3 regions of the Rhizobium sp. NPDC090279 genome follow, and region 1 is predicted to be linked to each of the others. Evidence: predicted binding sites of a transcription regulator. Region 1 holds the regulator's gene; each other region holds the start of a gene.
What was found. Region 1 encodes PhoB, which activates phosphate uptake and scavenging genes when phosphate is short. Its sites were predicted from a motif close to TGTCATNNANCTGTCAT; they were not measured.
Positions count from the first base shown of each region.

Region 2: a site for PhoB is predicted at 1,312-1,328, ahead of ACIQWP_RS18855 (DUF2794 domain-containing protein). Genes of this name have one in related genera too.
Region 3: a site for PhoB is predicted at 1,854-1,870, ahead of pstS (phosphate ABC transporter substrate-binding protein PstS). Genes of this name have one in related genera too.

Region 1 is NZ_JBIVYI010000003.1:424,851-428,125, reverse strand. It holds gene ACIQWP_RS10100 (aspartate aminotransferase family protein) at 1-9, opposite strand, end outside; gene ACIQWP_RS10095 (GcrA family cell cycle regulator) at 435-971, shown strand; gene phoB (phosphate regulon transcriptional regulator PhoB) at 1,063-1,746, opposite strand; gene phoU (phosphate signaling complex protein PhoU) at 1,778-2,491, opposite strand; gene pstB (phosphate ABC transporter ATP-binding protein PstB) at 2,543-3,275, opposite strand, start outside.
Region 2 is NZ_JBIVYI010000007.1:155,715-158,989, reverse strand. It holds gene ACIQWP_RS18860 (DUF1223 domain-containing protein) at 246-989, shown strand; gene ACIQWP_RS18855 (DUF2794 domain-containing protein) at 1,350-1,751, shown strand; gene ACIQWP_RS18850 (GNAT family N-acetyltransferase) at 1,997-2,554, opposite strand; gene ACIQWP_RS18845 (Bax inhibitor-1/YccA family protein) at 2,673-3,275, opposite strand, start outside.
Region 3 is NZ_JBIVYI010000005.1:372,551-375,825, reverse strand. It holds gene pstC (phosphate ABC transporter permease subunit PstC) at 1-637, opposite strand, end outside; gene pstS (phosphate ABC transporter substrate-binding protein PstS) at 709-1,680, opposite strand; gene ACIQWP_RS15075 (cupin domain-containing protein) at 1,993-2,337, opposite strand; gene ACIQWP_RS15070 (O-acetylhomoserine aminocarboxypropyltransferase) at 2,489-3,275, opposite strand, start outside.

The sequences.
Region 1 (3,275 bases):
CTCGGCCATGGCCATATCTCCTCGATCACAACTTTAAGGACCGATCGCTTCCGTTTGATGAAACGGGTCCGAAAAAATCAAAAATGCCGCCTTGCGGCGGCCTGCGCACTATTGATGTTTTGCACCGCGATGTCAACAAAACTGCCGTTTTGGCAGGTGCGAGAAAGCGCTTGCGGGCAAAAGGGATAGGTTCGGCGGCGGCTATTGCAGAAATGCCACGCCGGGACAGCAAGTTGGGGAAAACCTCGAAATCGATTCCTCAAGATTCCCGCGACTCTTGTCACGGAGTCAGCCTCACACTAGGTTAAAAAGCAATTGCTAGACTGCATGCGGCGGAACTAGTCACCACAATTTTAGAGCGTTTCGCGCCTCGACCCCATACGAGGCAATGGTGAGGGATTCTGCCATCGGAAACGCGACAGCGGAGACAGGGCATGAATTGGACAGACGAACGCGTCGAGAAGCTGAAAAAGCTATGGTCCGAAGGGTTGAGCGCCAGCCAGATCGCTGCGCAGCTTGGTGGCGTGAGCCGTAACGCCGTCATCGGCAAGGTGCATCGCCTGAACCTTCCCGGCCGAGCGAAGGCGGGCGGCACGGCAACCGCAGCACGCACGCCGAAGCGCAGCGCCGCAGCTCCCCGCGCAGCGAGCTATGGAACGCGTGTTGCAACCCGCACCGTGGTCACCCGCCAGCAGGGCGCAACCATGCTGAGGGAAGAAGTCGAGATCGATGCCGTCAACGAGATCCAGTATCGCCCGGCCACCAATGTCGTCGTCCCGATCTCCCGGCGCCTCGGCCTGACGGAACTGACCGAGCGCACCTGCAAGTGGCCGGTCGGCGATCCCTTGAAGGACGATTTCCACTTCTGCGGCAACGAGAGCCCAGATGCATCGCCCTATTGCGGCTACCATCAGCGCCTGGCCTATCAGCCGGTGCATGAGCGGCGTCGGCCGGCGCAACCGCGCGGCTGAGATGCCCCATAATTGAGGTAAAGAAACGGGCCCTTTGGGGCCCGTTTTCTGTTTCCGCCGCTATGTTGAGTGCCTGATCGGGTATTCCCGCTCAGGCCTCCATGGAGTAGCCCGCGCCGCGAACGGTGCGGATGACATCCTGCATATTGGAGAAGTTGAGCGCCTTGCGCAGGCGGCCGACATGGACGTCGACAGTACGTTCGTCGACATAGATATCGTGTCCCCAAACGCCGTCGAGCAGCTGCGAACGCGAGAAGACACGGCCCGGCGAGGACATCAGGAATTCCAGCAGGCGGAATTCCGTCGGCCCCAACCGCACTTCGCGGCTCTTGCGGTGAACGCGATGGGTCTCGCGGTCGAGCTCGATATCGCCACAACGAAGCACCGTGGAGAGAACCTCCGGACGGGCGCGCCGCAGCATCGCCTTGACGCGAGCCATCAGCTCCGGCGTCGAGAACGGCTTGACGACGTAGTCGTCCGCGCCGGTGGAAAGACCACGCACGCGCTCGCTCTCCTCGCCGCGGGCCGTCAGCATGATGATCGGCAGCCGCTCCGTCTCCGGCCGCATACGCAGCCGGCGGCAGAGCTCGATGCCGGATACACCGGGGAGCATCCAGTCGAGGATCAGAAGGTCGGGGATGCGCTCCTGGAGACGCAGCTCGGCCTCATCGCCTCTGAGGATCGTATCGACCTCGAAGCCTTCGGCCTCGAGATTGTAGCGCAGCAGAACGCTGAGCGCTTCCTCGTCTTCTACAACAGCAACTCTCGGAACCATGCGCCTATGGTCTCCTTTCTTCGCTTCCAGATTATTCCGTCACTGCGCCGACGGTGTTGGCGGTATCGTCTTTCGGGCGCTCGCCTTCCGGCTGGGCACCGGTCGCCATGTAATAGATCGTCTCGGCGATGTTGGTGGCATGGTCGCCGATGCGCTCGATGTTCTTGGCGCAGAAGAGAAGATGCGTGCAGGTGGTGATGTTGCGCGGATCTTCCATCATGTAGGTCAGCATCTCGCGGAACAGCGAGGTGTACATCGCGTCGATTTCCTCGTCGCGTTCGCGGATCGACACGGCCTTGTCCGGCGAGCGGGTGGCGTAGACGTCGAGGACTTCTTTGAGCTGGCTCAGCGCCAGTTCGGACAGGTGTTCGATGCCGCGGGCGAGACGACGGGGAACACCGGTGCCCTGCACGGCGATGACGCGCTTGGCGGTGTTCTTGCCGAGATCGCCGACGCGCTCCAGATCGGAGGCGATGCGGATCGAGCCCATGATCTCGCGCAGGTCGGCCGCCATCGGCTGACGACGAGCGATGGTGACGATCGCCTTGTCGCCGACTTCGCGCTCGGCATGGTCGAGAACGACGTCGTCGGAGATGACCTTCTGGGCGAGGCCGGTATCGCTGTTGACCAGCGCGCGGACGCTGTCGCTGACCATCTGCTCGGCCAGACCGCCCATTTCAGCAATGCGGCGCGTCAGGAACTTCAGGTCTTCGTCATAGGCAGAGAGAATGTGAGTGGAGACCATTTTTCTATCCTCAAGGTAAACTGTGTGAAAGGAGCCGCGCGCCTGACATCATCAACCAAAACGGCCCATGATGTAATCCTGCGTGCGGAAATCGTCGGGATTGGTGAACATCTTATCGGTGTCGTTCTCCTCAACCAGATGGCCGAGATGGAACATTGCGGTGCGTTGCGAGACGCGGGCTGCCTGCTGCATGGAATGCGTCACGATGACGATCGTGAAATTTTCCCGCAGCTCATGGATAAGGTCTTCGACCTTGGCGGTTGCGATCGGATCGAGCGCCGAACAGGGCTCGTCCATCAGGATGACCTCGGGGCTGACGGCAACGGCGCGGGCGATGCACAGGCGCTGCTGCTGACCACCCGACAGGCTCGTGCCGGCATCGTGGAGGCGATCCCGGACTTCGCCCCAAAGGCCTGCCTTCTGCAGGCTGGTCTCGACGATATGATCGAGATCGGCCTTGGAGCGATGCAGGCCATGGATACGAGGCCCGTAGGCGACATTCTCGTAGATCGACTTCGGAAACGGATTGGGCTTCTGGAAGACCATGCCCACCCGAGCGCGCAATTCCACGACATCGATGCTGTTGTCGTAGACATCCCGATCGTCGAGCGTGATCTTGCCGGTAACCCGGCACGTCTCGATCGTATCGTTCATGCGGTTGAGGCAACGCAGGAAGGTAGACTTGCCGCAGCCGGACGGGCCGATGAGCGCCGTGACCGTGTTGGCGCGGATCTTCAGATTGACGTCGAAGAGCGCGCGCTTGTCGCCGTAAAAGACCGAAACG
Region 2 (3,275 bases), on a different contig from region 1:
ATTAATCCTGTACGCCGCCGGGAAACTCTTCCGGCGGCGTCTTGTTTTTCACGGTGTTGTGTTCGGCGCTGCTGCCGTGTGGCATTGGCCTCACCCCATCGTGACTTTGCGTCATCGCGCTAAACTATTATCTCTTGTTTCAGATTTTTCCGGCTTGATGTGGCTTGGTCGCCCCAAGAAGCGCGAGTGTTTCGGAGCCCTAGCGGGCAAACGGCGCTCGAGATTGGATTCAGAGGTAAGATAGAATGCGCCTTCGATTTTTGGTTCCACTTCTGGCAGGCATCGCGCTGGCAAGTTCGCTGCATGCGCAGGAAGCGGCGAAGATCAAAGGTGTCGTCGAGCTCTTTACCTCGCAGGGCTGCGCCTCCTGTCCTCCGGCCGATGCGGCGTTCCGCAAGCTGATTCGCCAGGGCAATGTCGTCGCGCTCGCCTATCACGTCGATTACTGGAATTATCTCGGCTGGAACGACACTATGGCGTCCAAGGACAATACGGCGCGCCAATATGCCTATGCCCGCACGATGGGGCGCAGCGGGGTCTATACGCCGCAGGCGATCGTCAACGGCAGAGACCATATGAACGGTGCCGACCTCGATGCCATCAATGTCAAGCTGGACGATTTCCAGCACCGCGGCGAGGGCCTGACGGTTCCGGTGATTGCATCGACAAAGGGCGACGAGCTCGAGATCAAGATCGGCGCCGGCGCGGGCAAGGCCAATGTGGTCATCGTCTATTTCGACAAGGAACAGATGGTAGCGCCAAAGGGTGGCGAAAACACCGGGCAGCAGATCGCCTATATGCATGCGGTCTCGGATGTCGAGACGGTGGGCATGTGGGACGGAAAGGCCATGAGTCTCGTGCTGCCTTCCAACGTCCTGGATAAAGCCGGTCGGAGAGGCCTTGCCGTCCTGCTGCAATCGTCGACGCCTTCGGGTGATCCGGCCGCCATTCTCGGAGCAACTGTTCTGGTGGTCGGCTCGGACGGCTGAACGGCTTCTTCCAGCTTTGCCGGCGTGCTTTTCTTTTTCGGTTCGCCCGAAAAGATTTCCCGTTCCGGCCTGCGCCGAAAAGGTCCCTATTTTGGCATAAACCAAAAAGGAGAGGTGCCCGGCGAGGACGCATTCGGGGCTGGGGTTTAATCGATGCGCCCCGGCCGGGCCGTTTGACGCGGCGGCGTCAAACGGCCCTCTATACTTCCTGCAAATTGGGCGTCGTTTTGGCTGAAATGCGGCACTGACGAGGTGCTTTCAGGCGTGGGAAAGAAATTGTGAGCCGTCTGCCGTCTTGCAATTTGGTGCGGCTGAGGCAAACTGTCATTCTCCTGTCATGAGATAGCCCCTGGGGGATTGATGACTGATCAGCCGGATTTGCGACACGGCGAAAACCGCTCCGCCGATACGAATTCCTCCGTCGTCGTCGATCTCAGGGAATACAAACAGAGCAAGGACCCGCTGCCGGTGACCTTCCATCGCCGGGAACTCGATGCGATTCTCTGGATCTATGGGCGCATGGTTGGCGAGGGCGAATGGCGCGATTACGCCATCGACCACTTGAAGGACAAGGCGGTTTTCTCCGTCTTCAAGCGCTCCGGCGAGATGCCGCTCTTCCGCATAGAAAAGGATCCAAAGCTGGCCGCCAAGCAGGGCGCCTTCTCGGTGGTCAACACCAACGGCATGATCCTGAAGCGCGGCCACGAGCTGCAGCAGGTGCTGAAGGTGTTCGACAAGCAGCTGAAGCTGGTGGAGAAGTAGTTTTTCTTCGTTAATTGCATGTTTGCGGAGGGTGCACCCCCCTCTGTCACTTCGTGACATCTCCCCCACAAGGGGGGAGATTGGTAACTCGCCGCACGTTCTTGCCCCAAGCGAATGTCGAATCTGCAGTTTGTTAATTTGGAAGGAACGAGCGTCAAACTCCCTACAATCTCCCCCCTTGTGGGGGAGATGTCACGACAGTGACAGAGGGGGGTATCAGAGGTGCGGCATATACGAGACCCGCTTTAACCTCCAAACAAAATCCCAGGATAGACCGACGGATCTGGATCTGTGCCGCTTCCCTCGCCGAGCGCCTTCTGCATCAGCATGGTATCCAGCCAGCGGCCATGCTTGTAGCCGGTGCCCTTCAAGAGCCCGACTTCGGTGAACCCCGCGGCGCGATGCACGGCGACGGAGGCCGGATGGGCGCCGCCGATGACGGCGATCATCTGGCGGAAGCCGAGCGTCTGACAGCTTTCGACGAGGGCATCGAGCAGCAGCCTGCCGACGCCGCGGCCGCGTGCTTCCGGCGCCAGATAGATCGAATCCTCCACCATCCAGCGATAGGCCGGGCGCGTGCGAAATGCCGAGGCATAGGCATAGCCCAGGAACTCGCCACCTCGGCCCTCTGCGACGATATAGGGATAACCCTTGTCGAGGATCGCCTGGAAACGCGCCGCCATTTCCTCTTCGGTCGGAGGGGTGAGTTCATAGCTCGCCGTACCGTTCAAGACGGAATCCCGGTAGATGGCGGTGATATGGGGGAGGTCGTCTGGGGTTGCGCTGCGAAGGCTGGCGGACATTGCTTCTATTGCCTGATCTGCTTGATATGACCGTCGCTATCAAATCGCAGGCCCGGCAGCCAGGCAAATAAAAAAGGCGGCCGAAGCCGCCTTTCCATTTCTTATTCATGCTGCGCGATTAACGGCGGTTGCCCATGAATTGCAGCAGGAACATGAACAGGTTGATGAAGTCGAGGTAGAGCGACAGGGCGCCCATGATCGCCTTGCGGCCTGCCATGGTGGCATCGTCGGCGGCGTAGTACATTTCCTTGATCCGCTGCGTGTCGTAGGCGGTGAGGCCTGCGAAGATCAGCACGCCGATCACCGAGATCGCGAACTGCAGCGCGGACGAAGCCAGGAAGATGTTGACGAGCGACGCGATGATCAGGCCGAAGAGACCCATCATCAGGAACGAGCCCATCGCGGAGAGATCACGCTTGGTCGTGTAGCCGTAGAGCGACAGCGCGCCGAAGGAGGCGGCGGTCACGAAGAAGGTCTGCACGACGCTCTGGCCAGTGTAGATGATGAAGATCGACGACAGCGACAGACCCACCAGCGCGGCGTAGACCCAGAAGGTCGTCGTCGCGGCGGCCACGCTCATACGGTTAATCCTGAAGCTCAGGAAGAAGACCATTGCCAGCGGTGCCAGAATGACCACCCACTTCAGCGGGCTCAGATAGATCGCCTGGCCGAAGGCCGTGATCTGTCCGTTCGAGAAAGCGAGCGAGAACGAGAGATAGGC
Region 3 (3,275 bases), on a different contig from region 1:
ATTCACGCAGCATCGGCGGTACGGTGGTAAACACGTCGCGAGAGATGGCGGTGATGAACGGCAGGATCATGACGGCCAGCACGAGGCTTGCCGTCAACAGGCCGACGCCGGGCGCCGGCGGCTGGAAGAGCAAGCCGATAACCGGCACCTGGCCGATCGTCATCATAAGGAATGGCAGGATGTAGTTCTGCATCAGCGGCACGAGAATGAACAGACCGACGATGCCGTAGATAATCGAGGGAACACCGGCCAGAAGCTCGATGGCCGTGCTGATCGGACGTCGCAGGCTGCCGGGGCAAAGTTCCGTGAGGAAGATGGCGATGCCGATGCCGAGGGGAACGGCAATCAGCATGGCGATGAGCGAACTTACCAGCGTACCGACCACGGCAGGCACGGCACCATAGATATCGGCGGGAGCACTCCACTTCGTGCCCCAGAGGAACGAAAACCCGAAGGCCTGGAATGTTGGCAGGGCATCGATGATGAGAACCACAATGATTGCCAGCAGCAGAAGCACGACGAGGGAAGCCGAGCCAAGCGTCATAAGATAGAAAATCCGATCCTGTATTCGGAATTTTCTGGTGCTGGCGCTGGTATCCAGTGCCTGGAAGCCAGCCGTCTGAGTCGCGTCAGCCATCGATTTCCCCTTGTCCTGTCACGAAAGGCGGACAGGGTTTTACCCTGTCCGCCGCAACTTTTCAGCCGAAATTACTTCGTGCCGAAGTCCTTCTTCCAGGATTCTTCGACAACCTTAGCAACAGTTTCCGGAACCGGAAGATAGGACAGCTCGGTCGCGTCCTTCTGACCCTTTTCATAGGACCACTTGAAGAACTTCAGCGCTGCTTCGTTCTGAGCAGGGTCGGCCGGCTTCTTGTAGAGCAGAACCCAGGTCGAAGCTGCAATCGGCCAGCTCTTTTCGCCCGGCTGATTGGTGATGATCAGGTTGAAGTTCTTGGCATGAGCCCAATCGGCGTTGGAAGCGGCAGCCTTGAACGTATCGAGGCTCGGCTCGATAACCTTGCCGGCGGCATTCTTCATCTTCGCGAAACCGATGTGGTTGGCGACGACGTAGGAATATTCAACGTAGGAGATCGAACCAGCCGTCTGATTGACGGTGGTGGAAACGCCTTCGGAACCCTTGGCGCCGAAGCCGACCGGCCATTCAACTGCCGTGTTCGAACCAACCTTTTCCTTCCACTCCGGCGAAACCTTCGACAGGTAGTCGGTGAAGTTGAAGGTCGTGCCCGAGCTGTCGGCGCGGTAAACGACGGAGATCGTCGTGGACGGCAGCTTCACGTTCGGGTTCAGAGCCTTGATGGCTGCATCGTCCCACTTGGTGATCTTGCCGAGGAAGATGTCGGACAGCGTCTTGCCGTCGACAACGAGTTCACCCGGCTTTACGCCTTCAACGTTATAGGAAACGACGATGCCGCCGGAGATCATCGGGAACTGGGCAATGCCGTTCTTCTCGAGGTCAGCGTCGCTCATCGGCTTGTCCGAAGCGCCGAATACGATGGTCTTGTCGAGGAGCTGCTTGATGCCGGCGCCCGAACCGACCGACTGGTAATTGACGACATTGTTCGTCGCAGCCTTGTAGCCTTCGGCCCACTTGGACAGAACCGGTGCGATGAAGCTCGAACCGGCGCCCGTGATGTCGGCAGCGGAGGCCGAAACGGACATAGCCGCAATGAAGCCTGCAGTCAGGCAAAGCGAACGAAATTTCTGATTCAACATGATTGAACTCACTTCCCAGAGTGATGAAAGGATGGCGAGCAGAAACTGAGCACGGAGTATCCTATCGTTAGGAACCCCACCTCAATCTCCTGGCGACATGATGGCTCTAATGCCGCATTGTTTCAGTTTGATGACAGTTTAATGAAGCGGCAGTGACACAACCTGTGGCAATCATCGCGACCATCGCAGAACCGCATCGAATGGCCTGCATCCCACTACAGAGGGAAGCGAACTTCATGTTTTGATTCAAGAAGATCGTCAGAGACGGATCACATAGTCCTTGCGAGTCGTTTCAACGACTTCCCAGGTCCCCTTGAAGCCGGGCTTCAAGATCAGGCGGTCACCCGCGCGCAGATGAAACGTCTCGCCGTCATCGGCAGTGACGATGGAATAGCCCGAGAGAATGTTGAAATATTCCCACTCGTCATAGGCGATCTTCCATTTTCCCGGCGTCGCCTCCCATAGGCCGGCATAAAGGCCGCCGCCAGCCTCATCGAGGTTCCAGCTGCGAAAGATCGGGGCACCGGAAACGAGCCGATCTGCCGCAGGCTCGCCCGTCTCCGGTTCGACGCCGTCGATATCCAGTTGCAGGTAGGTCGTCACGCCAGTCTCCCGTTGATCGTGTCTCGACGGCACAATGCCAAGACAGAAGGTCCGCGAGCGCCTTGAAGCGATCGCGGACCGACAGAAACACGAAACGACGGACCATCAAAGATGGCCGGCGCGCTTTTTCAGCCTTTCGTGAGCGCCATCCTCAAACTTTTGCCAGCGCCTGCTCGAGGTCGGCGATGATATCCCTGACGTCCTCGATGCCGATCGACAGGCGCACCACATCCGGGCCGGCGCCGGCTGAGACCTTCTGCTCGTCCGTCAGCTGCTTGTGTGTCGTCGAGGCTGGATGGATGACGAGCGAGCGCGTATCGCCGATATTGGCAAGGTGCGAGAACAGCTCCAGACCTTCGACCAGTCCCTTGCCGGCTTCATAACCGCCCTTCAAGCCGAAGGTGAAGACGGAGCCCGCCCCCTTCGGCGAATAGCGCTGCTGCAGGGCATGGTTCGGATCGTCCTCCAGGCCGGCATAGTTGACCCAGGCGATTTTCTCCTGTGCCTCCAGCCAGCGCGCGACGGCGAGCGCATTGTCGGAGTGGCGTTGCATGCGCAGCGGCAGCGTTTCGATACCGGTCAAAATGAGGAAAGCGTTGAACGGCGCGATCGCCGGACCGAGATCGCGCAGGCCGAGGACGCGGCAGGCGATGGCGAAGGCGAAATTACCGAAGGTCGCGTGCAGCACGATGCCGTTATATTCCGGTCGCGGCGAAGACAGCATCGGGTAATTGCCCGAGGCGGACCAATCGAAGGTGCCGCCATCGACGATGATGCCGCCCATGGAATTGCCGTGGCCGCCAAGGAATTTCGTCAGCGAGTGGACGACGATGTCGGCGCCGTGTTCCAGCGGCCGGATCAGATAGGGGCTTGCCAGGGTATTGTCGACGATCAGTGGCAGGCCATGTTTGTGCGCGATCGCCGCAATCGCGGCGATA